2 regions of the Thermodesulfitimonas sp. genome follow, and region 1 is predicted to be linked to the other one. Evidence: predicted binding sites of a transcription regulator. Region 1 holds the regulator's gene; the other holds the start of a gene.
What was found. Region 1 encodes HrcA, which represses chaperone genes, less so after heat shock. Its sites were predicted from a motif close to ATTAGCACTCANNNNNNNTGAGTGCTAAT; they were not measured.
Positions count from the first base shown of each region.

Region 1 (8,469 bases):
CCCTGACCGCGGTCGGTCGCTACGCTCTTGTGGTATAATAAATAGGCAGCGTTCGGAGGGCGGAAGAGGCTTCCCGGGCGCGGCAGCGTCTTAACTTTGCGGGTTATTGCCAACAGGCTGGAGGAGATGTAGTGGCGAAGGAGCATATCCGGAATTTCTGCATTATCGCCCATATCGACCACGGAAAGTCTACCCTAGCTGACCGCCTGTTAGAGTATACGGGGGCAATCGCGCCGCGGGAGATGGTGGCGCAGGTCCTCGACCAGATGGAGATCGAGCGGGAACGGGGCATCACCATTAAGGCGCAGGCTGTCCGGCTTACTTACCGCGCCCGGGACGGGCGGGAATACCAGCTTAATTTGATCGATACGCCTGGCCACGTGGACTTTTCTTACGAGGTTTCCCGCAGCCTGGCCGCCTGTGAGGGAGCTCTCCTCGTTGTTGACGCTACCCAGGGAATTGAGGCGCAGACGCTGGCCAATACTTACCAGGCGCTCGAACACGACCTGGTTCTGGTACCGGTGATCAACAAGATCGACCTCCCAAGTGCCGACCCGGACCGGGTCCGGCGCGAGATCGAGACAGTAATCGGACTGGACGGCTCCAAGGCGCTATTAGTGTCAGCTAAGTACGGGACCGGCGTAGAGGAAGTCTTAGAGGCAATTGTAAAGGAGATACCACCACCGGGAGGAAATGAAGAAGGGCCGCTGCGGGCGTTAGTCTTCGATTCCCATTATGATTCATACAAAGGCGTTATCGCCTACGTCCGGGTGGTGGACGGGAGCATCCGCCCTGGGATGGCGATCCGGATGATGGCGACCGGTAAAGAGTACGAGGTGGCCGAGGTGGGCATCTTCCGGCCGCAGCTCGCCCCGGTCGAAGCGCTCAAAACGGGGGAAGTCGGTTTTGTGGCGGCGCAGATTAAAAACGTCCGGGACTGCCGGGTTGGCGATACAATCACGGGGGCGAAGCGCCCGGCCCAGGAGCCGCTTCCCGGTTACCGCGCGGTGAAACCGATGGTCTTTTGCGGCCTTTATCCGGTGGAGAGTGCGGACTACGGCCGCCTGCGGGAAGCGCTCGATAAGCTGCGTCTTAACGATGCAGCCCTCTTCTACGAGCCGGAGACCTCTGCTGCGCTGGGATTCGGCTTTCGCTGCGGGTTTCTGGGACTGCTGCATATGGAGATCGTGCAGGAGCGTCTGGAGCGGGAGTACGACCTGAAACTCATCACCACGGCGCCGAACGTTATCTACCGGGTGCTTCGGAAAGACGGCCGCATGGTGGAGGTGGAAAACCCGGCGGCGCTGCCGCCAGCCGGAGAGATTGAAGCGATCGAAGAGCCTTTCGTCCGCGCCACCATCATGCTACCGAAGGATTATATCGGTGCAGTTATGGAGCTATGTAACGCGCGACGCGGCAGCTTTAAGAATATGGAGTACGTAGGGGAAAGCCGGGTCATCCTGACCTACGAACTTCCCTTGGCTGAAATCATTTACGATTTCTTTGACCGTCTGAAATCGGTGAGCCGCGGGTACGCCTCGCTTGACTACGAATTTTTGGGTTATCGGCCGGCCGATGTGGTGCGGGTTGATATTTTGGTTGGCGGCGAGTTAGTTGACGCCTTATCTTCTATCGTCCACCGGGAGCGGGCCTACCAACGCGGGCGCCAGTTGGTAAAGCGACTGCGGGAGCTTATCCCGCGACAGCTTTTCGAGATTCCGGTGCAGGCAGCGGTAGGGGGACGGGTGATCGCCAGGGAAACGATCAGGGCGCTCCGGAAGGATGTGCTTGCTAAGTGCTATGGTGGCGATGTTACCAGGAAGAAAAAGCTGCTCGAGAAACAAAAGGAAGGCAAAAAGCGGCTGAAGCAGGTGGGTAGCGTGGAGATTCCGCAGGAGGCCTTCCTGGCTGTGTTGCGGGTGGATGATAAGTGAGCGCTCTCGGGCTCTATATTCACGTCCCCTTCTGCCGCCGAAAGTGTAACTATTGCGATTTTATCTCTTACTCTTACGACGCTGCGGCTGCCAGTCGCTACCTGCAAGCACTGGCGCAAGAGATGCGCCTCCGGGCGGCGCAATTGGGTACTAAAGCGGCTGTGGGAAGCATCTATTTAGGCGGCGGTACCCCCACCTGCCTGGGTGCAGCGATGCTGGCCGGCATTTTCGACCTAATCGCCCGCTACTTTAACGTGCTGCCTGGGGTGGAGATTACGGTTGAGGCCAATCCGGAAACCCTAACCCCCGAGCTTTTGCGGGCGCTCTACTTGGCTGGGGTAAACCGCCTGAGCATCGGGATGCAGTCGGCCAGCGATACGGAGCTGCAGTTTTTGGGGCGGGGACATACGTTCCGCAGGGTACAAGAGGCGGTTGAATGGGCACGTGGGGCCGGGTTTGTTAACCTTAACCTCGACCTGGTTTTTGGTCTTCCCGGACAAACGCTTAAAAACTGGGAGAAGACGCTTAGGGAGGCGCTTGCTCTCGGCCCCGAACATATTTCGGCCTATGACTTGGAAATCCATCCGGAAACACCGCTTGGCCAGGCGGTGGCGGCCGGTATGTGCGGGCGTTGCCCGGAGGAAGAGGCGCGGGAGATGTACCTGATGACGATAGACTGCCTGACGGCAGCAGGTTACAAGCACTATGAGATTTCCAACTTCGCCCTGCCCGGGAAGGAGTGCCGGCACAACCGCCTTTACTGGGTAGGAGAGCCGTACCTCGGACTGGGACCGGCGGCCCACTCTTACCTTGAACACCGCCGGTGGGCCAACGTAGCGGCGCTTCAAGACTACTGCGATCTGGTAGCGGGAGAAAAGCTGCCGGTGGCCGAGGAGCACGCGCTTACACCCGCGGAAGAGATGGCGGAGGCACTCTTTTTGGGCTTGCGTCTTACGGCGGGCGTCTCGCTTTCAAGTTTTGCAGCGCGTTTCGGGCGCCAGCCGGAAGCAGTCTACGGGCGGGAGATTTCCCGGTTGGTAGGGCAGGGACTCCTTTGTCGGGAGGGGGATCTTTTGCGGTTGACCCGAACGGCCTTACCGGTGGCCAATATTGTTTTTGCAGCGTTTGTATAATATACGCCGGGGTGCTGGTGATTTGGGAATTAATGGTTATTTTAGCGGTCGCAGCCTTGACAATTGTCTCCCCTGGTGCTATCTTTAAAAAAAAGCCTTTAGCACTCGCTGGGTTCGAGTGCTAACAAGAGGCGGTTCCGATGCTCGACGAAAGGAAAGAAAGGATTTTAGCGGCTGTTGTGGAGGATTTCATCGATACGGCAGAGCCGATAGGCTCACGGACTATCGCCCGGAAGTACGGGCTGGGGATCAGCCCGGCGACCATCCGGAACGAAATGGCGGATCTCGAGGAGATGGGTTATCTTAAGCAGCCCCATACGTCGGCGGGGCGCATCCCTTCGGAGCGGGGTTACCGCTATTACGTCGACTATCTGATGGAGCCGGAGGAGCCGGGGGAAGAGGAAAAGGAGCTTCTGCGTAGTTACATCAGCACTAAATCAAGGGAGATTGCTGGGGTCATCCGCCAGACCGGCCAGATTCTCTCGCAACTTACGAGTTACGCAGCGATTGCTACGGTGCCGTGCGGAAGGAGTATGTACCGCCATATCCAGCTCGTTCCTTTCGGCGTTGGGCAGGCGATGGTCTTGGTGGTTCTTGCTTCGGGAGATGTTTTCCACCGGTTGATCCCGGTTCCCGAAGGGATTACCGCCTACGATTTGGAGGCGCTTTCCCGGGTGCTTAACGCCAAGTTGCGGGGGCTTACGGTTAGAGATATTAAACTTACTCTCCTAAAGGAAATTTACGCGGAACTTTCGCATTATAAGAGTGTTCTCGATTGGACCTTCGAGCTTATTCAGGAAGCGTTACAGGTTAAAGAAGAACGGATTTACCAGGGCGGCATCCACGGCATCTTGGCCCAGCCCGAGTTCAGGGATGTGAGTCGGCTCCAGACGTTACTGGGACTGTTAGACCAGGAGGATTTTCTCTGCGACCTGCTGACCTCCCAGAGCGAGGAGCAGGGTCTGAGCATCCGGATCGGGGAAGAGTTTAACCGTCCGGATATCCGGGAACTCAGCATGGTCGCGGTAACCTACCAGATAGACGATAAGATGCGGGGAGTGCTGGCGGTGCTCGGCCCCACCCGGATGCGCTACCGCCGGGTAGCAGGAATCTTGCGCTACGTGGCGGAGAGCCTTTCGGCAGAGTTGGCTAAGTTTTACCGGTAAGAGTTCTGTCACGGCAGGAGGATCGGTTCGGTGAGCTTGAAGCAGCAGGCAACGACAGGTTCAGAAGTCAACGAGCGCTTAGCGGCCCTTATTTCCAATACCAACGCCATTCGGGCCGTGGCGGCCGCGGTGGAGGGGACGTTAGGGCCGAAGGGCCTCGACACGATGCTGGTCGACCGCTTCGGCGAGGTAATTATCACCAACGACGGGGTGACCATTCTCACCACCATGGAGGCAACCCACCCGGCGGCGAAGATGGTGATTAATGTGGCCAAGGCTCAGGATGAGGAGGTGGGCGACGGCACCACCACGACGACGGTAATGGCTGGGGCGATGGTAGGTGCCGGGCTCGAAAAAGTGCTGAAAGGCGTGCCTGTGGCGCGGGTGATCGAAGGGCTACGGCAGGGCGTTAGCTTTGCGGTCGAGGTAATGCGCCAGCAAGCCAGCGAGCTGGGGGACCTTGACGATCCCCGCCTGCGCGCTGTGGCCCTGGTGGCCGGAAGGGGGAACGAGGATATCGCCGACCTAGTGGTAAAAGCCGCCCGCCTCGTCGGTAAGGAGGAGCTTCTGAAACCGGCTTTCCGGCTGGCCGACCTTGTGGTGGCCGAGGAAGGGGCGGAGAACCAGGTTTTTGAAGGGGTGATCATCAGCAAAGAGCGGCTGAACCGGCAGATGCCCGAACGCCTCACTGAAGCGAAGGTGCTGGTTATCGATGACGCCCTGGAGCCGGAAGAGTTAGAGGAGGAGGCCCTGGGGACGGAGGCGGGGTTCACCCGCTATCTTGCGTTACAAGAAGAATTTAAACAAAATATCCGTAAACTAATCGAAATGGGGGTCAAGTTGGTTCTGGTCGACCGCGGCGTGGCGGATGTGGCAGAGGAAATGCTCACCGACGCGGGCGTGATGGTCATCCAGCGGGTATTGCAAAAGGAATTGCGCCGGGCGGCGGAACACACCGGGGCCAGAATGATCAAGCGGACGGGGCTAAAGAAGGAGCCTGAGGAGCTCGCCCGGTACTTGGGCTTCGCGGGCGAGGTTTACGATGACGAGCGCCTGGAGCAGGTCTGGATCCGGGCGGGTGGTGGCAAACCGATGGCTACCATTGTGGTCGGGGCGGCTACAGCGGAGGTTGTCGGCGAGCGGGAGCGGATCGCTAAGGACGCTGCTGCGGCCGTGCAGGCGGCGGTCAAGGGAGGTGTTGTTCCCGGGGGCGGAGCGCTGGAGATTGCCGTTGCCCGGGAGGTAGAAAAGATGCGCGGTCGCGTCCGGGGGATGGCCGCTTATGGTGTCGATTGCGTGGTCGAAGCCCTGAAGCGGCCTCTGGCGCAGATCGTTGCCAATGCCGGCTTTAATCCGCTGGAGAAGGTCGGCGACGTGGTTGCGGCACAAGTGGCGCGGCGGAAAAACTCTCTTGCGGTTGATTGTGATACGGGTGAGGTAAGAGATATGCTCCAGGCGGGAATCCTTGACCCAGCGCTGGTCAAGATTCACGCCCTTAAAGCGGCCGGGGAGATCGCGGAGGCGATCCTCCGGATCGATACGATAATCCGGAAGCGGGATGAGAAACAGGAAAGCGGGGATCAAGTCAAAGATGCCGGATAAAGAAAGGGAAGAAAAAAGGGTTAACGGGGAAGCTACTGATCCTGAGGCGGTAACTGGGGTGGAAGCGCCGGCGGCGGAAAGCTTGCCAGAGCAAGAGGCCGCCCAAAACCAAGAGGCTTCGGAGACCCTCTCTCCCGAGGAACGGATTCGCGCTCTGGAAGCGGCCCTCGGTGCGGCTGAAGCAAAAGCGGCGGAGTATTACCAGCAGCTTTTGCGGCTGCGGGCCGATTTCGAAAACCTGCGGCGCCGCGTAAACAAGGAGCGCGAGGAGTTCCTCCATTTTGCCGGTGAGGCGCTGGTGACCGCGCTTCTGCCGGTACTCGACGATTTTGAGCGGGCCTTGCAAGCACCGGGTGAGCAGGTAGCGGATTTCCTGGCCGGCGTCGACATGATCTACCGGCGGCTTAGCGAAATCCTCGCGCGTGAGGGGTTGGAGCCGATCCCGGCGGTCGGCCAGGAGTTTGATCCCAACCGCCACGAGGCGGTGGCCTATGAAACGGGTGAAGATGGTCCGCGGAACACAGTTATCGAGGAGTTCCGGCGCGGCTATATGTTCCGGGGCAAGGTTATCCGGCCGGCGCTCGTGAAGGTGGCTAAAGAAAAAGAATAAACGCGAAAAATAGGCGGCGTTGCTTGCTTCCGGCTCCGAGCAAACGTGTGAGCGGAAGCAATACAGGCTGGCAGAGCCGTCATTATCGACAATAACTGGTCTTTTTGAGGAGGGTGAAAGGTTTCTATGGAAAAAATTCTGGGGATCGACCTGGGAACGACCAACTCCTGCATGGCCATCATGGAGGGTGGCGAGCCCGTTGTGATTCCGAATGCCGAGGGCGGGCGGACGACCCCTTCGGTGGTTGCTTTCTCGAAGACGGGAGAGCTTTTGGTTGGACAGGTAGCGAAGCGCCAGGCGGTAGTAAACCCGGAGCGAACGGTGATGTCGATCAAGCGGCACATGGGTTCGAACTACCGGGTAAAGATTGATGATAAGGAATATACACCGCAGCAGATTTCCGCCTTCATCCTGCAGAAACTCAAGGCGGACGCCGAGGCCTACCTCGGGGAGAAAATAACCAAGGCGGTCATCACCGTGCCGGCCTACTTCGATGACGCGCAGCGCCAAGCAACGAAGGATGCTGGGCGCATCGCGGGGCTCGAGGTGTTGCGGATTATCAACGAGCCGACCGCCGCGGCGCTGGCCTACGGCCTCGATAAAGAAGCGACCCAAACGATCCTGGTCTTCGACCTGGGCGGCGGTACGTTTGACGTTTCCATCCTCGAAATCGGCGAAGGGGTTTTTGAGGTCAAGGCCACGAGCGGGAACAACCGCCTTGGCGGCGACGACTTCGACCAGCGGATCATCGATTACTTGGTGGCCGAGTTTAAGAAGGAGACGGGGATCGACCTTTCTACCGACCGCATGGCGATGCAGCGGCTGAAAGAGGCGGCGGAGAAAGCGAAGATCGAGCTCTCGGGCGTCACCGCAACCAACATCAACCTGCCGTTTATCACGGCAGACGCAACCGGCCCGAAGCACCTCGACCTGACGCTGACCCGGGCGAAATTCGAGGAGCTGACGGCGGACCTGGTGGAAAAGACGATGGGGCCGACGCGTCAGGCGCTTCAGGACGCGGGGCTCAAGCCTGAGCAGATCGATAAAATCCTCCTGGTAGGCGGGGCAACGCGGATGCCGTGTGTACAGGAGGCTGTCCGCCGCTTTTTCGGGAAGGAGCCTCACAAGGGGATCAACCCGGACGAGTGCGTGGCGATCGGCGCGGCAATTCAGGCCGGCGTCTTGGCTGGCGAGGTGCGGGACGTAGTGCTACTCGACGTGACGCCGCTCTCACTCGGCATCGAGACTCTCGGCGGTGTTTTCACGAAGATCATCGAGCGTAACACCACCATTCCCGTCCGGCGTAGCCAGGTTTTCACCACTGCCGCTGATAACCAGACCTCGGTGGAGATTCACGTTCTCCAGGGGGAGCGGCCAATGGCGGCCGATAACAAGAGCCTCGGGCGCTTCCACCTGATCGGTATTCCACCGGCGCCGCGCGGGGTGCCGCAGATTGAGGTTACTTTTGATATCGACGTTAACGGCATCGTGAACGTTTCGGCCAAGGACTTAGGCACCGGGAAGGCGCAGAGCATCACGATCACCGGCTCCACCCGGCTTTCCGAGGAGGAGATCCAGCGGATGGTGAAGGATGCGGAGCGCCACGCCGAGGAAGACCGAAAGCGTAAGGAAGCGGCAGAATTAAGAAACCAGGCCGAGACGATGGTTTACCAGGCGGAGAAGGTACTAAAGGACTTCCGGGAAAAGGCGGATAAGCCCCAGGTGGAGCGGCTCGAAGCGGCGGTGAAGGAGCTCAAAGAGGCGCTGGCAGGGAACGACGCGGCGCTCATCAAGCAAAAGTTAGAGGCTTTAACTGAGCCGCTCCATACCCTGACGGCGGCGATGTACCGGCAGGCAGCGAGCTCCTCGTCAAGCCAGGCGGCGGGCGGACCCGAGCAGGGAGGTCGGACGATGGATGCGGACTATGAGGTGAAGTAGTGCCAGATATTTGCCTGCCGTGGCGGGAATATTTCAGGTTACGCGGGGGCTTTCTTTACGCGCCCCGGAGAGTTTTTTCTGGATGG
Region 1 covers NZ_JBRAIN010000069.1:1,245-9,713, reverse strand. Annotated here, with positions in the region: gene lepA (translation elongation factor 4) at 132-1,934, shown strand; gene hemW (radical SAM family heme chaperone HemW) at 1,931-3,067, shown strand; gene hrcA (heat-inducible transcriptional repressor HrcA) at 3,208-4,233, shown strand; gene ACUVTA_RS06935 (TCP-1/cpn60 chaperonin family protein) at 4,264-5,835, shown strand; gene grpE (nucleotide exchange factor GrpE) at 5,792-6,445, shown strand; gene dnaK (molecular chaperone DnaK) at 6,572-8,383, shown strand.

Region 2 (22,851 bases), on a different contig from region 1:
GGTGGTGGCGGCCAACCTCTACAGAGACCGGCGTGAAAACCCTGGGGTTATCGGGGTCGTCTCGACGGTTGTCGGGCGGCTGGCCTTTGCGGCGGCCGGGCTTACGGAAGAGGCGGCGCGGCGCGAGGGCTTTGCGGTCGTGACAGGAGAGGCGGTTACTCCTAACCGCCACCCGAAGGTGATGCCTGGCATGACCGATACGCGGGTGAAACTCGTTTTTGATAAGGACTCCGGCGTACTCCTTGGCGGGCAGGCGGTAGGCGGGGAGAGTGTTGGGGAACTCATCAACGTGGTGGCGACCTGCATCCTCCACCGGATGACCTACGAGCAGGTGGCGCTCTTACAGGTGGGCACCCACCCGCTCCTCACGGCTGCCTCGACCAACTACTACCTATCGGTGGCAGCGGAAGCCGCGGCCCAGAAGGTTTACGGCGAACGTAATTAACCGAAAGAGATAATAATTAGGTATTTTAGAGGGGGAACTCGCGACGGAGTTCCCTAATTTTTTGCCGGGAAATTCCCAAAGCAAGAGGCTTCTTTCCTTTTTCCTCTTTAGAAAAAGTATTTCTGAACGAAAAAGAAAGTTAAGGAAATGTTTCCTGGGGTAGCCGGGGAAAGGAGTGGTCACCGGTGCTGGCCTTTGGGTAAGGAGGGCGTTTTTGTTTATTGCGACTAAGCCTTGTACTTTGAAGGAGGAGTGCCGGTGCGGGTATTGAACTTGCGGAAGGCGATAGCTTTTCTCGTGACCGCAGCGGTTGTCTTTGCTGCAGCGGCCTGTACCCTGGCGGTGGTCCTCGTCGCGCGAGCGACTCTAACCGCGCAGCTGCAGGGCTACCTGAAGCGTGACCTCATCGGGAGCTACGAAGGACTTTTCGAACACCGTTACCCTGGCGACTGGCGGGTAGTAGGGAGCAAACTCTACAAGGGTAAAATCTTGATGAACGGAAACTTTACAATCGTGGACGAAGCTAAAAAGGAGTTTGACGCTGAGGCGGCCATCTTTTTGGGCGATACGCAAGTTGCCACCACGGTTACAGATAGTACCGGAAAACGAAAGGTAGGGACCAAGGCCGCGCCTTACGTGGTCGAGGCGGTCTTAAAACAGGGGCAAAACTATTACGGGGTGGCTGATGTCGCCGGAAAGCCGCACCTAATGGGCTATATGCCGCTTAAAGATGTGCAGGGCAAAGTTATCGGAATGTGGTCCCTCGGCTTTCCCCTCGCGGAGGTTAAAACGGTGACCGGCAAGATGGTCCGGTCTGCTTTCTTAGTTAGTCTTGCAGTCGTAGGTATTTTACCTTTAGTTTTTGTGCCGGCTATCCAGCGGATACTGACACCCATCAGGATAGTGGCCGAGCGGCTGGAAAAGGTGGCCGACGGGGACCTCGCCGATGTGAACTTGGGGACGCAGCACTTCTGGGAGCTGCGGATGCTCGCTGACGCGACCGGGCGGATGGTCGGCCAATTGCGGGACCTGGCGACCCGGATCCAGGAGGCGGCAATGCAGGTCTCCGGTAAGAGCGATAACCTTGCCGCCTCGGCGGAGGAGCTGTCGGCAACGGTCCAGACGGTGGCGGCAACCGTCGAGGAGCTCTCGGCAGGTACGGAAGAAACGGCGGCGCACGCCCAGACGGCGGCGGCGATCGCCGACCGGATGGAGAAGGAGGCGAACGACGGCATCCAGGCACTGGGTAGTGCGGTCAGCGGCATCCGGAACGCCCAGGAAGCCGTTGACAAGGGCGCCGGCCTCGTGAGGGAGCTAGGCGAGCGCTCGGCGGCGATCGGCCGGATTACGGAGGTGATCAAGGGGATCGCGGAGCAGACTAACCTTTTGGCGCTCAACGCGGCGATCGAGGCGGCGCGTGCCGGCGAGCACGGGCGCGGCTTTGCGGTGGTGGCGGAAGAGGTGCGAAAACTTGCGGAGCAGTCGGCTCAGGCCGCTGAAGAGATAAGTAAGATTATTGCGGAAATCCAGCGGGGTACGAGTGAGGTGGTGGCGGCGATCGGCCGCGCCTCCTCCACCGTGCACGAAGGCGTCAGCGCCGTGGTCGAGACGGAGGAAAGGTTGAAGAGCATCCTCAAGGGCGTAGCAGATACGCTGGCCGGGATTCGGGATATTGCGCGGGCTACGGAGCAGGCAAGCCAGGGAACCCAAGATGTGGCGCAGTCGGTCCAGGAGGCGAGCCACGTGGCGGAGCAGGTGGGGCAGATGGCCTCGGAGCTTGCGCAGCAGGCGGCGGCGCTTCAAGGCGCGTTGAAGGTATTTAAGTTGTAAACGTTTTACGTTTGGCGGCGGCATTGTTCGTGGCAGTTTGAAGCGAAGGCCTCGCGATCGCGAGGCCTTCAACTCATTCTGGCTTACATCATCTCGGGCGACATCCCGCCACCCGTTTTGTTCTCCTTCTCTTTCTTTTCGGCCACCAGACATTCGGTGGTGAGGATCATCGAGGCGATGCTGGCGGCGTTCTGGAGTGCCGTCCGCGTTACCTTGACCGGGTCGATGATCCCGGCCTCGATCATGTTGGTGAAGCGCTCGTTGAGCGCGTCGAAACCGACGCCCGGCTCGCTCGCCTTAACCTTCTCGACCACAACGGAACCTTCATGCCCGGCGTTACAGGCGATCTGGCGGAGCGGCTCTTCGAGCGCGCGCCGGACGATATTCACCCCAACCTGCATATCCGGGTTGTCGAGCTTGAGGTCGTTAAGCGCCGGAATGCAGTTGATGAACGCCGTGCCACCGCCGGGGACGATGCCTTCCTCAACGGCCGCCCGGGTAGCGTTAAGGGCGTCCTCGATGCGGAGCTTCTTCTCCTTCATCTCGGTTTCGGTAGCCGCACCGACGTTGATTACCGCCACACCGCCGGCGAGCTTGGCCAGCCGCTCCTGCAGCTTCTCCCGGTCGAAATCGGAGGTCGCCTCGTCAATCTGCTTCTTAATCTGGGCGATCCGCTTGGTAATATCGTCGGGATTGCCCTGGCCGCCGACGATGATTGTCTCTTCCTTCTTAACCCGCACCTGCCGGGCGCGGCCGAGCATGTCGAGGGTGGTCTTGTCGAGCTTGAGGCCGACCTCTTCGGAGACGACCTGGCCGCCGGTCAGGATAGCAATATCCTGCAACATCGCCTTACGCCGGTCGCCGAAGCCCGGGGCCTTAACCGCGCAGCAGGAGAGGGTACCGCGCAGCTTGTTCACCACCAGGGTGGCCAGCGCTTCGCCCTCCACATCCTCGGCAATGATGAGCAAGGGCTTGCCAGTCTGGAGCACCTTTTCGAGGATGGGGAGGATGTCGGTAACGGCAGAAATCTTCTTGTCGGTGATGAGGATGTACGGATCATTGAGTAGCGTTTCCATGCGCTCCGGATCGGTGATCATGTAAGGCGAGATATAACCCCGGTCGAAGTTCATACCCTCGACGACCTCAAGCGAGGTGCCGATACCCTTCGACTCCTCGACCGTGATGACGCCGTCCTTGCCGACCTTTTCCATCGCCTCGGCGATCAGTTCACCGATGGTCGGGTCGTTGGCGGAGATGGAAGCTACCTGGGTAATCGCCGCCTTGGATTCTACCGGCTTGGCGATCTTCTTAAGCTCCTCGACGACACGCTCCACGGCCTTTTCGATGCCGCGCTTGACCAAAATGGGGTTAGCGCCCGCAGTGACGTTTTTCATTCCTTCCCGCACGATGGCCTGCGCGAGCAGGGCGGCGGTGGTGGTCCCGTCACCGGCAACGTCGTTGGTCTTGGTGGCTACTTCCCTGGTGAGCTGAGCACCCATGTTTTCGAAAGGATCCACCAGCTCAATCTCCCGGGCGATCGTGACACCGTCGTTTACAATCTGTGGCGAACCGAATTTCTTTTCAAGAACGACGTTACGGCCGCGCGGCCCTAAGGTAACCTTTACCGCGTCGGCTACGGCGTTGACACCGCGCTCCACGGCGGCACGTGCATCTTCACGGTAAATAAGCACTTTCCCGGCCAAGTTTTTTACCTCCTTTGAGTTTTTTTGTGCGAGTTAGGGGAAACAAGCATATGAGAATCAAAGAATCGCTTCTTACTCGATTACACCGAGGATATCGGCTTCGCGCAGGATCAGGTACTCTTCGCCGTCAAGTTTGACTTCGTTGCCGGCGTACTTCGAGTAGAGCACCTTGTCCCCAACCTTTACGTCGACGGCTACCCGCTGCCCGTTGTCAAGAAGACGGCCCGGCCCCACCGCGACAACCTCACCTTTTTGCGGTTTCTCCTTGGCGGTGTCGGGCAGGACGATACCGCCCTTCGTCACTTCTTCCATCGGCAGCGGCTTAACCACTACCCGGTCTGCTAAAGGCCTGATCAACGATAACCCCTCCTTAAATTGAAATTTTTTATTTTGTTAGCACTCATTTTGATTGAGTGCTAATACCAAGCCAGGAAATATAATAACCAAAGCGGTTGCCAAACGTAAAGTGGCTGATCTGCAAAATATCATCTGTCTTGCGGGAAAACTTGCGTTTATCTTTCAGAGTCGCCCTATTTTCTTCTTCTTTTGAAAAATTTAGTGGCAAAATATAATCCCGTTTACATTTGTCTATCGCTATATTTTTGCCCGCTTTCAGGCAACTTTATACAATTCAGCCTAATCAAGGTGGATTAACTTTTGGTTTGACGGCAAAAATAAACCTTCTACGCCGCAAAATTAGCCGCTCGACGCCTTTGCTTTGACATCTCCGGCCGGCAGGGGTTATCTTATTCCCAGAGGATTTCAAAAGAGCTACGCAATGAAAAGGGGTTTGCGAACGGCTATTTTGGCGCGGCGCCTGGCGCTGGCGCCGGTGGAAGTTACCGGGAAAAGTGCCGCGATTCAGGTTAAGCTTTGGCAGCTGCCGGCCTTTCGCAGGGCGCGGTTACTTATGGCCTACGTGGCCTGCCGGAACGAAGTGGGAACAGAGCAACTGATAAGGGAGGCACTTCTTGCAGGGAAGCGGGTGGTGCTTCCCGTAACCGACGGGCGGCAAAAAATGATTTGCGCGCGGCTGATAAGCCGTTACCCCGAGGACCTGGTAGCCGGCCCTTTTGGTATTCCTGAGCCCGGAGCGTTCTGTCCGCCTGTAACGCGGGAAGAACTCGACCTGGTCCTGGTTCCCGGGGTGGCTTACGATGTAAAGGGTTACCGGTTAGGTTACGGCGGGGGTTATTACGACTGTTTTTTGCCGGGACTACGGCCCGACGCGGTGACGGTCGGTCTGGCCTACGATTTTCAGGTGGTACCCACCGTTTACCCCGAACCCCACGACTGGCCGGTGAAACTCATTGTTACCGAGAAAAGGATTATCGACTTAAGACAGGAGAGCGATCGATGAACGGTAAATGTGCTGCGCCGACACCCGAGGATCCTGAGCTCAAGGCGATTATCAACACTTACCGGAATAGGCCCGAGCAGCTCATTGCGGCCCTGTTGGCTGTCCAGCGCCACTACGGCTACCTCCCTGAAAAGGCGATGCGCGCCCTGGCGCGGGAGCTAAACGTGCCTTTCAGCAAGGTTTACGGCGTGGCTACCTTCTACTCCCAGTTCCGGCTGAAACCTTGCGGGCGCCACCTCGTCAGCGTCTGTCTCGGAATCGCCTGCCAGGTGCGGGGCGGCGAAGGCATCTACCGGCGCCTGAAGCGGGAGTTAGGGGTGAAACTTGGGGGTACCACGCCGGATGGCCGTTTCACCCTGGAGACGGTTTCCTGTGTCGGCGCCTGCAGTATGGCGCCGGTGGTGGTGATCGACGAGGATACGCACGGTAGACTCACCCCCGAAAAGGCCTTGGGTCTGCTGAAAAAATACGAGTGAGAGCCGGGCGGCTCCGGTTGGAAGGCGGGAGTTGGTCAAGTGGCATCTCTGATGGATAAATGCTGTAGCCAGTGCGAACACACGCCGGCAAATCCCTGCCGTGATTATGTCATTTGCCGGTCAGAAGGGCCTCTCTGCCACGATGATCCGCGCTGCAGGCGCAAGTTCCAGGAGTTTCTGGCCCGCATTATTTTACAGCCTGGTTCGGAGCAACGGAAAGTGCTCGTTTGCGGCGGGCTTACCTGCGGTTCGGCGGGAGCCTTTAACTTAATTAATGCTTTCCGAGAAGCGGTTGCGCGGTACGGCCTGGAAGATAGGGTGCAGGTGACCCTGGCCGGGTGTATGGGCTTCTGCGAGCAGGGTCCGGTGGTTATCGTTGAGCCGGATAAAACCTTTTACCGGCGGGTGAAGGTGGAGGATATCGCGGCCATCATCGAAGAACACCTGCTCAACGGGCGGCTGGTGGAGGGGCTGCTTTACCAGAACCCGGAAACGGGGCAGCCCTGCCGGACCTACGACGAAATCCCCTTTTACCAGCGTCAGATGAAGGTGGTGCTGGAGCACTGCGGCTTCATCAACCCGGAAGATATTGCGGAATATATCGCCGTTGGCGGCTACCGGGCGCTCACTTTAGCACTTACCCAGATGACGCCGGAGCAGGTTCTGGCCGAAGTGAAAAAATCGGGCCTCCGGGGGCGGGGCGGCGCCGGGTTCCCCACGGGTAAAAAATGGGAGTCAGCGCGCCGCGTGCCGAGCAGCAAGCGCTACGTCATCTGCAACGCTGCCGAAGGCGACCCGGGCGCCTTTATGGACCGGGCGGTGTTAGAGGGGAACCCGCATTCGGTCCTCGAAGGCATGTTGCTCTGCGCTTATGCCGTTGGTGCGGACGAGGGCTACGTTTACGTGGGTGCAGAATACCCGCTGGCGGTCCGGCGATTGCGGATCGCTATCGAACAGGCGGAACGTTATGGCCTATTGGGCGAAAATATCCTCAATTCCGGGCTTAACTTTCGCCTGCACATTAATGAGGGTGCGGGGGCCTTTATTTGTGGCGAGTCGACGGCGCTGATAGCTTCGATTGAGGGCAACCGGGGTATTCCGCGCATCAAGGTGCCGCACTCAACGGAGAAGGGGCTTTTCGGCAAGCCAACCGTTCTTAATAACGTAGAAACATTTGCCAACGTACCGAAGATAATCCTTAAGGGCGGGGCCTGGTTTGCCTCTATCGGCACCGAGCGCAGCAAGGGAACGAAGATCTTTGCTCTCAGCGGCAAGGTGCGGAATACGGGGCTGGCTGAGGTGCCGATGGGGATTACCCTACGGGAGCTTATCTTCGGTATTGGGGGCGGTATCAAGGGCGGTAAAAGGTTTAAGGCTGTCCAGGTCGGTGGCCCTTCCGGCGGTAGCCTTCCGGAGGATATGCTTGACCTGCCGATCGATTACGAATCACTCACCGGTGCAGGGGCGATGATGGGCTCGGGTAGCATAGTAGTGATGGATGAGGACAACTGCATGGTCAACATGGCCAAATCCTTCCTCAATTTCACCGAGCGGGAGTCGTGCGGTAAATGTACTCCCTGCCGGGAAGGCACGACGCGGATGTTAGAAATACTCGAGAAGATTACGCTGGGTGAAGGGAACTTGAGTGACATCCCGCTTTTAGAGTATCTAGGGGGCGTCGTTAAGGCCACCTCGTTCTGCGGTCTCGGCACTTCGGCGCCAAACCCGGTGCTCACTACCCTGAGCTACTTCCGGAGCGAATACTTAAAACATATTCGGGATAAGCATTGCCCGGCGGGCGAGTGTGTTGCCCTGCGGCGGTTTTCTATTATTGCGGAGAAGTGTAACGGATGCGGTGCGTGCCGGTACGCCTGCCCGGCACACGCGATCAGCGGTGAGAAGAAAAAGCCCCACGTTATCGACGAGGATCGCTGCATTAAGTGCGGGCGTTGCTACGAGGTTTGCAAGTTTAACGCCGTTAGGCGGCGCTAAAGGGGGACCAGGCGGTTGGCCAGAGAAGTTACCCTGGTGATCAACGGACGCGAAATTACGGTGCCGGAAGGTACCACTATCCTGGAGGCGGCGTGGCAAGCCGGCATCTACATTCCGACCCTCTGCTACGACCCTGAGCTTTCGCCCTGGGGCGGTTGCCGCTTGTGTATCGTTGAGGTGCGGGGTTGGAATAACCTGCCTGCTTCCTGCATCACACCCGTGCGCCAGGGGATGGTGGTGGAGACGGAGAGCCCGGCAGTGCGCCACGCCCGCAAAACGCTCATTGAACTCCTCTTGGCAAATCACCCCCAAGACTGCCTCACCTGCGAGCGGACCGGGGCCTGCATCCTGCAGGATCTTGCCTACCGTTACGGGGTGAGGGAAACGAGCTTTCATGGCAAGCGGCGAGAGTACGGAATTGAGAACAATAATCCCTTCATCGTCCGGGACATGAATAAGTGCATTCTCTGCGGTCTCTGCGTACGGGTTTGTGGCGAGCTCGTTGGCCGGTCGGTGATCGACTTTACGAAGCGGGGTTTCTTTACCAAGATCACCCCGCCTATGGATCTCCCGCTTGAGGAGTCTAACTGCATTTTTTGCGGCAACTGCATTTCCGTCTGTCCCGTTGGGGCGCTGACCCCAAAGCCAATGTGGGGACAAGGACGGCGCTGGGAAGTTAAAAAGGTGCGCACCGTCTGTTCTTATTGCGGTGTTGGCTGCTCCTTCGACCTGAACGTAAAAGACGACCGGGTTATCGGGGTCACTTCTACTCCCGAAGCGCCCGTCAACGGACGTTGGCTCTGCATCAAGGGGCGCTTCGGCTTCGGCTTCATCCACCACCGGGAACGGTTGCAGATGCCGCTAGTACGCGACCCCTACCTTTTCAGCAAGGTTACCTGGGACCGGGCAGTTAAGCTGGTAGCCACAAGGCTCAAAGAAATAAAAGAAAAATACGGTCCTGACGCGATCGGGATCCTCGCTTCCGCGCGGTGCACCAACGAGGAAAACTACCTCTTGGGCAAGTTCGCGCGGGCGGTGATTGGTACGAATAACATCGACCACTGCGCCCGCCTCTGCCACTCCCCCACGATCGCCGGTCTGGCGGCAGCGTTTGGCAGCGGTGCGGCAACGAATACCCTGGCGGAGATTCCGGGGGCGGAGTTTATCCTGGTAATCGGCAGTAATACTACGGAGACGCACCCGGTAATCGCCATCCAGATCCAAAAGGCTCTACGACGTGGGGCGGTGCTGGCCGTGGTGGACCCGCGGCGGACCGAGATAGCGGCGCGTGCCCACTATCACCTCCAGATTAGGCCGGGAACAGACGTTGCGCTCCTGAATGGCTTCGCCAACGCGATCCTAAGCGAAGGGCTATGGGACGAGGCGTTCGTTGCTGCGCGAACGGAAAATTTCGAACCCTTCAGGGAAAGGGTGAGCCAGTACCCGCCGAAGTTTGTAGCGGGCATCTGCGGCGTGCCGGCGGAGCTCATCTATAAGGTGGCGCGGGGGTACGCGCAGGCGAAGAAGGCGATAATCCTTTATACGATGGGGGTTACCCAGCATACCTGCGGCACCAATAACGTGTTGGCCATCGCCAACCTGGCCATGCTTTGCGGGCACATCGGGAAAGAAGCGTGCGGCGTCTACCCGCTCCGGGGGCAGAATAACGTGCAGGGCGCCTGCGATATGGGGGCGCTGCCGGATGTGCTGCCCGGCTACCAGCCGGTAACCGACCGACGGGTCCGGGCGAAGTTTGAGGCGGCCTGGAACGCCAAACTGCCCGAGACGCCAGGGCTTACCGCTTCGGAAATGTTCGAGGCGGCGGCCGAGGGGCGGCTCAAGGCGATGTACATCATGGGGGAAAATCCTTTGGTGACGGAAGCCAATAGTAGCCTGGTCAAGGAGGCGCTCCAGAAGCTCGAGTTTTTAGTGGTTCAGGACCTCTTTCTTACTGAAACGGCACAGTACGCACACGTGGTTCTACCGGCGGTAAGCTTTGCCGAGAAGGAAGGGACTTTCACCAACACGGAGAGACGCATCCAGCGTGTCCGCCGGGCGATTCCTCCCGTAGGCGACGCGAAGCCGGACGGGGAGATTATCTGCAGCATAGCACGGGCAATGGGCTACCCGATGTGGTACATCTCTCCTGCGGACATCATGGCGGAGATAGCGAGTCTCACGCCGATCTACGGGGGCGTCTCTTACGCTTACCTTGAGCCCGAGGGTCTTTTTTGGCCGTGTCCGGTACCCGGCCATCCGGGCACGCGGATCTTGCACCAGAACCGGTTTGTCCGGGGTAAGGGGCGCTTTCACCCGGTGAGTTTCGCCCGCCCGGACGAGGAACCGGACGGGGAGCACCCGTTCCTGCTGATTACCGGGCGCTACCTTACCCACTACCATTCGGGTTCCATGACCCGCCGCACGCCGCTCGGCTTTTACCAGGAAACCTGCCTCGAGGTGAACCCGGAAGATGCGGCGCGGTTAGGGATCGGTTGTGGGGAGCGGGTAACGGTTATCTCGCGCTGGGGTTCGGTTAAGATGCGGACTGCTGTGAACGAGGGACTGCCTCCGGGTATTGTTTTCGCTACGTTCCACTCGGCCGAAAGTCCGGTAAACGTGCTGGTGGGACCGGCGCGTGACCCGGTGGCTAAGATCCCGGCTTACAAAGGCGTGGCGGTCCGGATCGAGAAGGCGGTGAGGTAGAGTCCAACGTTCAACCGGACTGCAACTCGAGGCGCTGCGCGTGGGTGTAAACGTTAAAGCGGTCACCCCGCGCAAAACCGATCAGGGTGATACCTGCGGCGACGGCGATCGCGATCCCCTGCGTGGTTGGCGCTGCCGGTGAAATGACCACCGGCACTTTTATTTTAGCGAGGCGGCTGACGATTTCGCCGGTGAGCCGGCCGCTGAAGGTGATGGTGAGGTCAGGAGCCGATAGTTTCTCCCGCAGGATATAGCCCGCCAGCTTGTCCAGGACGTTGAAGCGCCCGGTATCCTCAGTGCCGAAGAGAATCTCCTCCTGCGCCGCGATCAGGCCGCAGTGCACGGCGCCGGTCTGCCGGAAAAGCGGGTTTGCCGCGAGGGCGGCAGCTAGCTTCAGGACAGCGGCCGGGGAAATTTTAGGCTGCGTCTGGTTGAGGGAAGCAGGCTGGCAAAGACTGCCTTTTAAGACCCGGCGGGTCACCCAGGCCGCGTTTTTTTCGGCGTCGATTTCAATTTTGGCGACTTCCTCGCGGCTCTGAATCAGGCCTTCAAGAAACAGGTGCCCAAGGAGGAGGAGTTCCGGCTTGCGCGGGAGAAAGTGAATTTTCGTGCGGAAGGCGCCGTCAAGGTAAAGATCAATCACTTTTTCTACGGCGACCTGGTCCGGACTCTCTTGCCACGTACCGCTGACGTAACGGTAAATCTGATAGGTAGAGGTGACCGACTTTAAAACCCCCGGAGGTATTTATGAAGGTATTATAAGGTATTATATAAATAGATGGCGTGGGGAAAAAAGTGGTGCGCGGCAAGGGGGTAGCGCGATAGTGAAGGAAAAGGAGCCGCTTTTACCATCACCCGAAGTGTTAGAGGCCGTGCGCCGGGCTGCTGCCGAAAAGAGGATCACGTGCGCCCGCGCCCACGAACTGGCGGCGGAACTCAGGGTTCCGGTCCGGATGATCGGTGCGGCCTGTGATGCCCTTGGGATCAAGATCAGGGAGTGCCAGTTGGGCTGTTTCAATTAAAGGCGCTCGGAAGGCGCAGTGGCCGGATGCGTTTCGGAAAACTCGCCAAAATCACTCTCTGTTTCGGGCTCTGCCTGCTTGCCGTTTGCGGGTGTTTTGAGGGGTATCCGCCTGGAACGCCGGCGGGAAGGGGAGTAAAAAGGGCGCTTAAAAGCCGGGGCGGGCGGGAGGTTGTTGTTTTCACTCTCGTGCGCGGCCCCGTCAGGGGCTTCTACCCTGAGGGCCAGAGTAGTTCGGGAGAAGTGGCGGCAAGTGTGTGGCTGCTCGATCCCGAGACAGGAACGGCCTGGCGCCTCTCGGATAAGGAGACATCCCGGGCAATGCACCCGGCGCTTTCCCCCGACGGGCGTTTCGTGCTTTACGTGCGCCGCAGCGAACACCCTGGAAAGAGAAACAGTTTGGCGTGGGTAGCCCTCGACGGCAAAGGGCGCCTCGGAATCCCTCCCGGGGATAAATTCAATCCTTGGTGGCCGGCTTTTTCCCCCTACGGTAACCAGATTGCTTACAGTGCTCTACCGGACCAGATCGTGCTTCAGGACACCAAGGGCGGCTCTGGGAAACCGCTTGGCGTGCATTTTACCAAAAACCGGGGGGAAAAGTACAGCCGGCTTGATTCCCTCCGCTGGTCGCCAAAAGGCTCCTACTTGGCTTGGGAAGCGGTGCCGCAGGGCACCGGCAGCTTTCTTTCCCCCATCTTTACGGTGCGAGAGGACGGCACCAGGCTGAAGCAGGTCGCGCGCGGGCACTCCCCTGCCTGGGATCCGCAGGGGGAGCGCCTTTACTTTCTGGTCCCCGCGCAACAGACGGAGGAAGGAGCGTTTAATCCTTCCCTACCGGCCTACATTGTTTCGGTGCGGCCGGACGGAACCGCTATCCGGAACGAGGTGGTTTTTAAGGCCGCCGCGGGATTGGGGACTGCTTTTGGGGTGGGGGAGAAGGCTTTTTACTACGCCGCCACGGTGACGCTGGCCGACGGCACGGTAGCGGAGACTATCGTGGCCCTCGACCGCGTAAAAAAGACAAAGAACGCGGTTTTTAAAGCCCCACCCGGCTACTGGGTCGGTGATCTAGTTGTCGGTAAGACCAATTACCTGGAAGAGCTCAAAAAGCGGCGGGCGCGGGAAGCGCAGCGGTCCTGATCTTTTCGGTGTTGCCGGGCGGCGGAAAGTCCCGCGGCGGCCGCTACAGGGCGCGGTAAAGGCCATGGGCTTTGGCGAGTGTTTCTAAGTATTCTTTTTCTGGGTCGGAATCGCCGGTGACCGCGCCTCCGGTCTGGAAGTAAACGCGGCCGTCCTTGACGATAAAGGTCCGGATGACGATATTGAGATCCGCGTCGCCCTGGAAACCGAGCCAGCCGATCGAACCGCAATAGATGCTCCGGCGAACGGGCTCTAATTCTTCGATGATCTCCATCGCCCGGATTTTCGGGGCCCCGGTAATAGAGCCGCCGGGGAAGGTTGCTAAGATGAGGTCCGCCACGTCTTTCCCCGAGGCGAGTTCGCCGGTGACAGTGGAAACAAGGTGGAAGACGGTGGCATATTCCTCGAGGACGTAAAGCTCAGGCACTTTTACTGAGCCTACCCTGCAGACCCGGCCAAGGTCGTTCCGTTCCAGATCGATGATCATTGTTAGCTCCGCCCGGTCTTTCTCGCTTTCCCAGAGTTCTTGCCGGAGTCGTGCGTCTTCTTCCGGGGTAGCGCCTCGGGGGCGCGTTCCTTTGATCGGTCTTGTCTCCACCCGTCCTGCTTCTACTTTCAGGAAGCGCTCCGGTGATGCGCTGACTACTTCTACTTCCGAGAAGCGGAGGTAGGCGGCAAAGGGTGCCGGGTTGAGGCGCCGGAGACGGCGGTAGAGTTCCCAGGCCGTCCCCTGAAGCGGGGCGGCGAAACGCTGGGAAAGGTTGACCTCAAAAATGTCCCCGGCAGCAATGTATTCCCGGGCACGAGCGACCGCCGCAGCGTAACTCTTACGCGTAAAGTGTTCCGCGAGAGCGGGTAGGGGAGGGAGGGAACTGCGACGCTGGGGTTCTTCTGGTGGGGGCGGCTGTAAGGCGCCCCTTTGTAACAGATGCTCCCACCGATGCGCTTTTTCGGTGAGGGAAGCGGTTCCTCGGACCGGGAAGCCGCAGAGCGTTACGCTGCCGGTCAGGTGGTCGACCGCCACCACCAGGTCGTAGAAGCCTAAGTAAAGCTCTGGAAGACCGAGGTCATCATGAGCCTTCGCGGGGAGCCTTTCGATCTGGCGCCCCAAATCGTAGGCGAGGTAGCCAACGGCGCCACCATAGAAAGGCGGGAGCCCCGCCATTTTTGCGGGTGGTGCGGCGCGATGGGTCTGGAGGAGTTGCTGGAGCAGGGCGAAGGGGTTACCAGGGGAAATTTCCCGCTGCCCGTCCCGGAGGATTTCTACCTGCCGGCCTTTGCTCCGGAGGATAAGGAAGGGCTCAACGCCGAGGAAAGAGTAGCGGTTGAGGCGGCTAGGTTGGCCAAGGGCGCTCTCGAGGAGAAATGCGTAGTCTCTTTCCGGTCCGCCCAGTGCGGCAAGCAGAGCCGGGGGATCGGGGTTGACGGGGAGGAGACGGCAGAACGGGACGAACGCCATCTTTTCGACTTTCGGGATCATCGCTTTAAATTATACCGCAAGATTGGCCGTAAGTGGTAGGTTGGCAACCGCGTTTATGGTAAGCGGGGCGAAGTCCCCACGGAGGAAGTGATAGTAACCGGCGGCGGCCACCATCGCCGCGTTGTCGGTGCAGAGTGCCGGGTGCGGGATGACGAGGCGCAGACGCCGCCGGCTTGCTTCCGCGCGGAAGCGCTCCCGCAGGTAACCGTTCGCGGCTACACCGCCGGCAAGTAGGAGGGTTTTTACCTTGAAGTCCGCCGCTGCGGTGAAGGCTTTGGTTACCAGCACCTCGGTCACCGCCGCCTGGAAGGCGGCAGCCAGATCGGCAAGGTTCACGGGGTTGCCTTTTTGCCACTCCCGGTGGAGGTGGTTAACGACGGCCGTTTTCAGACCGCTGAAACTCGTGTCGTAGCCCTGCTCTTCGAGCATGGGGCGGGGCAGGTAAAGAGCGGTGGGGTCCCCTTCCCGGGCGAGCCGTTCGATCGCCGGACCGCCGGGATAGCCCAGGCCCATGGCGCGGGCCACTTTGTCGAAGGCTTCACCGGCAGCGTCGTCCCTTGTCTGCCCGATGAGGCGGAACTCACTGTGGGAGGCGGCATAAATCAGGTCGGTATGCCCACCGGAGACCACGAGGGCGACGACGGGGAAGTTGGTCTCTGGTGCAGAGAGGAAGCAGGCGTAGACGTGAGCCAGAATGTGGTGGACGGCGATGAGCGGAATGTTGCAGGCAAGGGCGATGCTTTTGGCTGCCATCAGCCCCACGAGAAGTGACCCTAAAAGACCGGGACCGTGCGTTACGGCAACGGCGGCAAGGTCGGAAAAGGAGAGGCTTGCTTCCGATAGAGCCGTGGCAATAACGGGGTTTAGGGCTTCTATGTGACGGCGTGACGCCACTTCGGGCACAACGCCGCCGAAGCGCCGATGGACCGCCACCTGGGACGCGACAATGTTCGCCAGAATCTCCCGGCCGTCGGCGACAACCGCCGCGGCTGTTTCGTCGCAAGAAGTTTCGATTCCGAGGATGAAGACACTCAAAGGATATCACCCTACTTAGGCCCTGGCCCGAATGTTTTCCAGCCACATGATAATGGCATCTTCCTGGTTATCCTGGTAGTAGCGCTTGCGGACCCCTTTTTCCTCAAAACCCATTTCTTGGTAAAGCTTCCGCGCGATAAGGTTTGAGGGCCGTACTTCGAGGGTCATCTTTGTTGCCCCCCGCAAGGCCGCCCTCTTGATCAGTTCCTGCAGGATGCGGCGGCCGATACCCCTGCCGCGGAAGTCGGGATGGACGGCGATGTTGGTGATATGTGCTTCGTCGAGAACCAGCCACATGCCGCCGTACCCTACAACTTGACCCCGGTGAAGCGCCACTACGTAATCGGCTGTTTCGTTAAGGAGGATTTCGAAGAGGAAAGCCTCCCGCCGCCACGGAATCGGGAAGGAGACCTTTTCGATGGCCATTACGGCGTCGAGGTGTTCCGGTTCCATCGGGACAACTTTGACCCTCACGCGCTGTGCCCCCTTGTGGTCGCCGGGGGGCGAAGGTATTCCGGTAAAAGGTCGAAGGGCGTAACTGCCGCGCCACGCGCCAGCCTTTGGCGTCCCAGAAAGGCAACCGTGGCGGCCCGGGGGTAATTGAAAATTTCGGGAGCGAAGAGCGCCTTTCCGCCGAGGATTTCGGTAAAGGCTTCCCGGAACGCCCAGGCCCCCTCACCTATCAGGATAAGCTTGGAAAAAGAGGCAAATTTTTGGGCTGCTTCTACCGGGGGGGCGGCAAAGGGCGCAACCAGAACTGATGCCTCCGGGGCGCCGGCCGCGTAAGCAGCAGCGTAAACCTCGTTGCCGCGCGAGGTGAGTACGGGGCAGACCGGAATGTCGCCGCTAAGCAGCGGCGCCGCCAGAACGAGCAACGTTGGTACCCCAATTACGGGGAGGGCGCAAACCTGCGCGAGCGTTTTGGCGCTGACGACACCCAGGCGGAGGCCCGTGAAGGATCCAGGGCCCTGGGAGACAGCAATGCCGTTCAGGTCCTCCGGATGGGTGCCGGCATCGCGCAGCAGTTCTTCGATAAAGGGGAAAAGGCGGACCGAGTGGAGCCGCTCCCCAAAGGCCGCGCGTTCCGCGCGAAGGCCCTCCGGCCCAACTACCGCCACGCTGAGGAGTGGCGTCGCCGTCTCAATTCCCAACACGCAAGCCACGTTTCAATTCCTCCACGACCGACCGGCTGCGGCGCCCCCGTCCGGTGAGGCGAATGAGGCGCCCCTCTGCGGTATCGGGCAGGTAGCGGATTTCTACTTCTATCCGGTCTTCAGGAAGGGCTTCGGCTACGCGGTCGGCCCATTCGACCACGCAAACGCCGGGGCCCGCAAAATATTCGCCGCTGCCCAACGCCCAAAACTCCTCCGGACCACTGAGGCGGTAGGCGTCGAAATGGTAAAGCGGGATAGGCCCCGCATATTCTCTGATAAGCACGAAAGTAGGGCTTGTCACTGCGGCCTTTATCCCCAGGCCCCGCGCCAAGCCCTGGGTAAAACAGGTTTTTCCGGTGCCGAGGGCCCCGGTGAGGGCAACCAGGTCGCCGGGCCTGAGCAGCCGCCCTAATTGTTCGCCGAGCGCCTTGGTTGCTATAGCCGACTCGGTTTTAACTTCTAATTCCGCCAAGACCGGTGGGCACCTCTACTAATTATTGCCGTTTTCCAGGCTGAATTTTCAATCCGGCTCTTTAAAATGGTCGTAGCCGCCTGCGGGCAGCTCCTGGCGGCTGCCGTCAGGCAGGAGGAGCCAAACGCCCTTTTCGGCCGTAATCGTTCCTACCGGGTGGCAACCGGCTCCCGCTTTAACCAGGGCGCGGCTTATTTCCCCCAGCGCCTGGGGGGCCACGGTAAAGAGAAGTTCGTAATCCTCACCGCCGAAGAGCGCCCAATCGATAGGATCCCGGCTAGCCCGGCGGGCCACGAATTCTGTTGCCGGCGCCACGGGGATCGCCGCCCGGTAAATCTCGCACCCGACGCCGCTGGCGGCGGCGACATGGTGCACTTCAGAGGCGAGGCCGTCACTCACGTCGATCAAGGCGTGGACGGCAGGAGTACCGGCGAGGGCCAAGCCCGCCTTTACCCGCGGCTCCGGCCGCCTGTGCCGCCGGAGCAGGATATTGCGGAGCGGCTCAGGGCAGGGGAACCCTTCGTTTTGCAAAAGGAAAAGCCCCGCTGCGGCGGCGCCGAGTGGTCCCGTAATGCAGATGATATCTTTAGGTTCGGCCCCGCTGCGGAAACGTACCCGGCCCGGTGCGGCCTCTCCCAGGAGGGCTACGTTTAACATAAGAAGCGGGGCCGCGGTGGTGTCACCACCTACCACGCTGACGCCCCACGCGGTAGCGGCTTCCTTCAGCCCCTCGTAGAGCGCGGCGGCCTCTTCCGCGGTCAGGGAAGCGGGGAGGCAAGTCGTTACCACCGCGTAGGTTGGCCGGCCACCCATAGCGGCGATGTCGCTGATATTGACGGCGAGGCTTTTATAGCCGATATCCTGGAGGGAAGCAAAGTCACGCCGGAAGTGAACCCCTTCCACCAGCGCGTCGGTAGTGAAAAGTAGCCAACGCCTCCCGCACCGCAGGACAGCTGCATCGTCGCCGACGCCTTTTATCACGGCGGCATCTGTTTTAATATCTGCCGTCAACCGGGCGATAAGTCCAAATTCGCCGAGTTCGCTCAGTTTCATGGCCAGCGATAATCCGTTTCAGCAGCGAGTCCGGGTGGTACCCAAGAATTCCGCCACCAGGCGCATGGCGCAAAATTCACCGCACATGGTGCACTCGCGGATGCCGGCGGGGTTGTGTTGCTGCCTTAAGCGGCGGGCTTTTTCCGGGTTGATCGCCAGCGCCACCTGCTTATCCCAGTCAAGCGCCTTGCGCGCCTGCGCCATCGCCAAGTCTTGTTCCTGGGCCCCGGGGATGCCCTTCACGATATCGGCGGCATGACCGGCGATGCGGGCAGCGATGACTCCCTCCCGCACATCTTCCGCTGTGGGAAGACCTAAGTGTTCCGCCGGCGTGACGTAACAGAGAAAATCAGCGCCGGCCATTGCCGCCACCGCGCCGCCGATGGCGGAAACGATATGGTCGTAGCCCGGTGCAATATCGGTAACCAGCGGCCCGAGGACGTAAAAAGGCGCGTTCCGGCAGAGAGACTTTTGAAGCTGGACGTTGGCCGCCACCTGGTCTAGCGGGACGTGGCCGGGGCCTTCCACCATTACCTGGACGCCCCGCTCCCGCGCCTGGTCAACAAGTTCTCCCAAGATAACCAATTCCTGGACCTGGGCCCGGTCGGTGGCGTCCGCCAGGCAGCCCGGGCGCAACCCGTCGCCTAGACTAAGCGTTACGTCGTAGCGGCGGCAAATGTCGAGTAACCGGTCAAACTGGGCGTAAAGGGGATTCTCCGCGCCGTGGTGGAGCATCCAGCCCAGGACGAAGCAGCCGCCGCGGCTGACGATATCCGTGATCCGCCCCTGGCGCCGCAAGCGGTTGACACTTTCGCGGGTAACGCCGCAGTGGACGGTGATAAAGTCGACGCCGTCGGCCGCGTGGCGTTCGATAACCTGGAAGATCTCGTCGGCACTCATGGCCACGATGCTGCCGTGCCGCTTGAGCGCCTCGATGGCGGCCTGGTAAATCGGGACGGTGCCTACCGGAACAGGGCTGGCGGCGATGGTCTGCCTTCTCAGGGCATCCAGGTCGCCGCCGGTACTCAAGTCCATCACTGCGTCGGCGCCGGCATCTAGCGCCGTCCGGAGTTTAACCAGTTCCTGTTCCGCGTCCGGAAGACGGGGTGAGGTGCCGATGTTGGCGTTTACCTTCGTGCGGAGTCCTGCACCAATCCCTAACGGATCAAGCCCCCGGTGGTTCTTATTGGCGGGAATGACGATTCTTCCTGTCGCCACTCCCTCGCAGACAAACTCCGGGGTACGCTTCTCCCGAGCGGCCACCCGTTCCATCTCCGGCGTTATCTTCCCCTGCTTTGCTGCTTCTAACTGTGTCAATCCGACCCCTCCAGCATTTTCAGCAAAAGTGCGGCACTTGCAGCGACATCGGACGCGCTGGCCACCGCGCTTACCACGGCAATCTGCTTCGCGCCCGTTTTTATTACCGCCGGCAGGTTTGCAGGCGTTATGCCGCCGATGGCCACCACCGGCAGACGAACCTGCGCCAGGACTTCCTTAAGCGCTTCCAGACCCTGCGCGGCGTATTCCGGTTTGGTCCTGGTTGGAAAGACGGGTCCGAAGCCGATATAGTCAGCGCCCTCTTTTTCCGCCCGGAGAGCCTCGGCAACGGAGTGGGTGGAGACCCCGATAATGGCCTGCTCGCCGAGGATGCGCCGGGCGGCGGCGATCGGCAGATCTTCCTGCCCTAGGTGCACCCCATCCGCACCAACTGCCGCCGCGATGTCGGCCCGGTCGTTGATAATAAACGGCACTCCGGCCTTCGCTGTAACTTCCCGGAGCGTCCGGGCGGTTTCGAAAAAGGTCTTGGCCGGGAGCTCTTTTTCCCGGAGCTGGATGATCTGGGCGCCGCCCCGGATAGCCTCTTGAGCTACACTGACCACGGGTCGCCCCGCGGTGTGGGCGGAACCCACGATGACGTAAAGCTTCAGCTGCCGCAAAAAGGAGGTTTTCTCCTCCGAGGCCAGCCGGGCGACAAAAAGCTGCTCCAGTTCGTAAGCCAGAAAGCGAAGGCGTTTGAATTGGACCTCTGTTTCGGGCGCCAGGTAACGCGCCGTTTCTTCGAGGACCCGCGCCGCCTCCTGGACGCGCCGGGCGTTCGCTATCGCTACCCCGCAGGCGGACGAGTGGGAGTCTTCCGGATAGCTAGCGCCCGGATCCTGGTTCACGTCGCGGGCAGCAAGGCAGGCGGCGGATAGGTTGGCGGCGGTTCGTTGCAGGTTATGCCGTGCTGCCCGGATCCTTTCGGCTAAAGCACCGTCCTGCAGGACGAAACGAGCAAGGTCCTCAAGCACCCGGAGGCCTTCCCGGGCCCGGTTTAGGTTTGCATCTGTTAACCGGTAAAAGGCCTTTATTTCTATCTTAACCACGCCCTTCATCCTGAACAAGCCCTTTTAAAGAGAAAATGCGTGGTGCAAGTGCCGAAGGCTTCGAAAATTAAGATATCCCGTGGGTGGGGGCAACAAGCATTTGTTCCCGCGGCAGCGCAAAAATTCAACCGCACTGCGAATATTCCTACCGGAGAAAGTCGGCTGCGCAGCCGGTATCCTTCTTTTCCCTGATCGCCCTAAGGATCTCTCTGATTGCCGCCATGTCGAAAGGCTTGCCGAGAAAGGCGATGACCCCCTCTTTGAAGGCACGGGTAATCATTTCTACTTCGGGGCAGGCGGTCATCATCACGACGTTTACCTCAGGGAGACAACGCAGCAATTCTTCGAGCGCGGCAAAGCCGTCGAGTACGGGCATCATGATATCGAGAAACACGAGATCCGGGCGAAAGTCGCAGGCTAGGTCAACCGCTTCGCGCCCGTTTTTGGCCGTTCGGGTGACGTGTCCTTCTGCGCCTAGAAGGGCTTCGAGAATTTCGCAAACTTCCGGCTGGTCGTCAGCGATTAACACCTTGAGCGTTTCTCCGGGCATCGAGATTACTCCCCGATCGTTTTTGACAGGTATTAACAGTTGGGTTGAATGCCATCTCTATCTTTTTCGCCGGGGTAGGCCGGTTTCCTTTCGGGAGCCGGCGGAAAATTGGTTTCTGTCACCAACCTCTATTTTGGTTGTTCATTACAGGCCGTTATCAAAGCGCTGAACAGCGCGAGGAAAAGCAGGTCTTTTTCCCACATCCCTTCAGGGTGAAACTGGACGCCGACCGCAAAAGGATGTGTGGTGGCCCCGATGGCTTCGATTATTCCGTCCGGCGCCCAAGCTGTGGCTTTAAATCCCGGGGCCACCTTTTTTACTGCCTGGTGGTGAAAAGAGTTAACCCTTAACCGGGTGGTTCGGAAAATCGCGGCGAGGCGGCTGCTCCCGCGGATATCGATATGGTGGGTCCCGTACCAGCGCGGGGCGTCTTGCCGGTGCTTCAGAGGATTTTTGTGCCCGCGGCGAGGTCCTGGTAGATGGTGCCCCCGGCGGCGACGTTGAGTACCTGCATACCCCGGCAGATGCCGAGAACGGGGACTACCCGGGCGAGTGCCTCCCGGGCGAGGGCCAGCTCAAAGGCGTCCCGGCGCGGGGAAACCGTTCCGGTTTGGGGTAGCGGTTCTTCCCCGAAATAGAAGGGGTCAATATCGCCGCCACCGGACAGAAGAAGCCCGTTGATGCTGGTGATAGCGGCAGCAGCTTCCGGCGAGAGCGGCGGCAGGATCACCGGGAGCCCCCCGGCACGGTAGACGGCGTCACTATAGTAACGGCTCAAGTAACAGCGTTCTTCCTCCCCAAAGGCGGCAGTGATGCCGATTACGGGGCGCATAGAAACCTCCTTTACCGCAAGCCGACTGGCATCTGGTTTCGCGGCGACCGAAGTGTTTGGTAGCAGAAAGGGCGAGGCTGCACCCCGCCCGGAAATGTAGCTGTTGAAAAAAGGTGCGACTTTGCGGCAGAGAAAACGAAAGCTTTCTTGACGGGTAGCGACCGGCAGTCTCACTCTTTGACGGTATGGGCACCACGCGTCAGGGTTACCTTTCCCGTCCGGACCATTTCGAGGATGCCGTGCTCGCTTAAGACCGCGCAGAGGGCGTCGATCTTCTCTTCGTCGCCGGTCATCTCAACCACCATGGTTTCCTTTCCGACGTCCACAATGTGGGCACGGAAAATCTGGACGATATCCACAATGTCGGAGCGGCGGGAAGGATCTGCCTTTACCTTTATCAGCGCTAGTTCCCGGTCGATGACGTTCTGCGCCAGGCGCTCCACCTTCAGAACATCGATTAACTTCGAAACCTGTTTCACCACCTGGTCGATTACCCGGTCGTCCCCTTGGACGACAATGGTGAGGCGGGAGACATCGCTTTTCTCGGTATGGCCGGCGGTGATGCTCTCGATATTGAAGTTGCGCCGGCTCAAAAGCCCGGCGATCCGCGCCAACACCCCGGGCTTATTGAGCGCCAGAACGGCTAGAGTATGTTTCATAACCACCACTCCGCTCTTAAAAATAAACTTTCTAATGCCCTGCCCCGTCGCCTAGCTTTATCTTTTTGCTAAGCGATTCGTTTACCCTTCAAACGAACGGTTCGTTCTCTACTTAAGTTCCAGACGCCGCAAGGGCAGGCACCAGCGCAGAAACCGCAGCCGATGCACCGGTCCGGATCCACTACTGATTCAAAACCACCGTCAGCAGTTTCCTGCCGCGAGATCGCCGCTTGCGGACAGACGCTGATGCAGATGCCGCAGTCCCGGCAGGTGCCGCAGGAAACACATTCGGCTGCCGCGTCTTCAAGCCGGTTAAGGCGAAGTAAGCGGGGGTTGAAGTACTCGAGCTTGACGCGGGAGTAATCAATCCTGCTGCCGGTATCACGCAGCGGCGTTCTGCCCGCTATAAGATCCGCAATCGCCTGGGCTGCTTTCCGGCCGGCGCCGATCGCCTCGGTGAGAAGCCCGAGCTTGACCACGTCGCCGATAGCGAAAACCTGCGGGTCGGACGTCTGGTAGAACTCGTTCACCTTGATGAACCCGCGCTCGGTGGCTACGCTTTTCGGCAGAAAGTCCAAAT
Region 2 covers NZ_JBRAIN010000007.1:4,250-27,100, forward strand. Annotated here, with positions in the region: gene ACUVTA_RS01195 (NAD(P)/FAD-dependent oxidoreductase) at 1-445, shown strand, start outside; gene ACUVTA_RS01200 (methyl-accepting chemotaxis protein) at 704-2,275, shown strand; gene groL (chaperonin GroEL) at 2,359-3,978, opposite strand; gene groES (co-chaperone GroES) at 4,051-4,335, opposite strand; gene ACUVTA_RS01215 (5-formyltetrahydrofolate cyclo-ligase) at 4,757-5,338, shown strand; gene nuoE (NADH-quinone oxidoreductase subunit NuoE) at 5,335-5,814, shown strand; gene ACUVTA_RS01225 (NADH-ubiquinone oxidoreductase-F iron-sulfur binding region domain-containing protein) at 5,854-7,806, shown strand; gene fdhF (formate dehydrogenase subunit alpha) at 7,822-10,509, shown strand; gene ACUVTA_RS01235 (formate dehydrogenase accessory sulfurtransferase FdhD) at 10,520-11,152, opposite strand; gene ACUVTA_RS01240 (hypothetical protein) at 11,334-11,531, shown strand; gene ACUVTA_RS01245 (TolB family protein) at 11,558-12,670, shown strand; gene pabB (aminodeoxychorismate synthase component I) at 12,714-14,075, opposite strand; gene tsaD (tRNA (adenosine(37)-N6)-threonylcarbamoyltransferase complex transferase subunit TsaD) at 14,160-15,185, opposite strand; gene rimI (ribosomal protein S18-alanine N-acetyltransferase) at 15,201-15,659, opposite strand; gene tsaB (tRNA (adenosine(37)-N6)-threonylcarbamoyltransferase complex dimerization subunit type 1 TsaB) at 15,656-16,348, opposite strand; gene tsaE (tRNA (adenosine(37)-N6)-threonylcarbamoyltransferase complex ATPase subunit type 1 TsaE) at 16,326-16,811, opposite strand; gene thiL (thiamine-phosphate kinase) at 16,860-17,864, opposite strand; gene thiC (phosphomethylpyrimidine synthase ThiC) at 17,883-19,181, opposite strand; gene ACUVTA_RS01285 (thiamine phosphate synthase) at 19,178-20,230, opposite strand; gene ACUVTA_RS01290 (response regulator) at 20,376-20,780, opposite strand; gene ACUVTA_RS01295 (gamma-glutamyl-gamma-aminobutyrate hydrolase family protein) at 20,909-21,304, opposite strand; gene ACUVTA_RS01300 (gamma-glutamyl-gamma-aminobutyrate hydrolase family protein) at 21,223-21,612, opposite strand; gene ilvN (acetolactate synthase small subunit) at 21,783-22,271, opposite strand; gene ACUVTA_RS01310 (FAD-dependent oxidoreductase) at 22,340-22,851, opposite strand, start outside.
Region 2: a site for HrcA is predicted at 4,371-4,399, ahead of groES (co-chaperone GroES). Genes of this name have one in related genera too.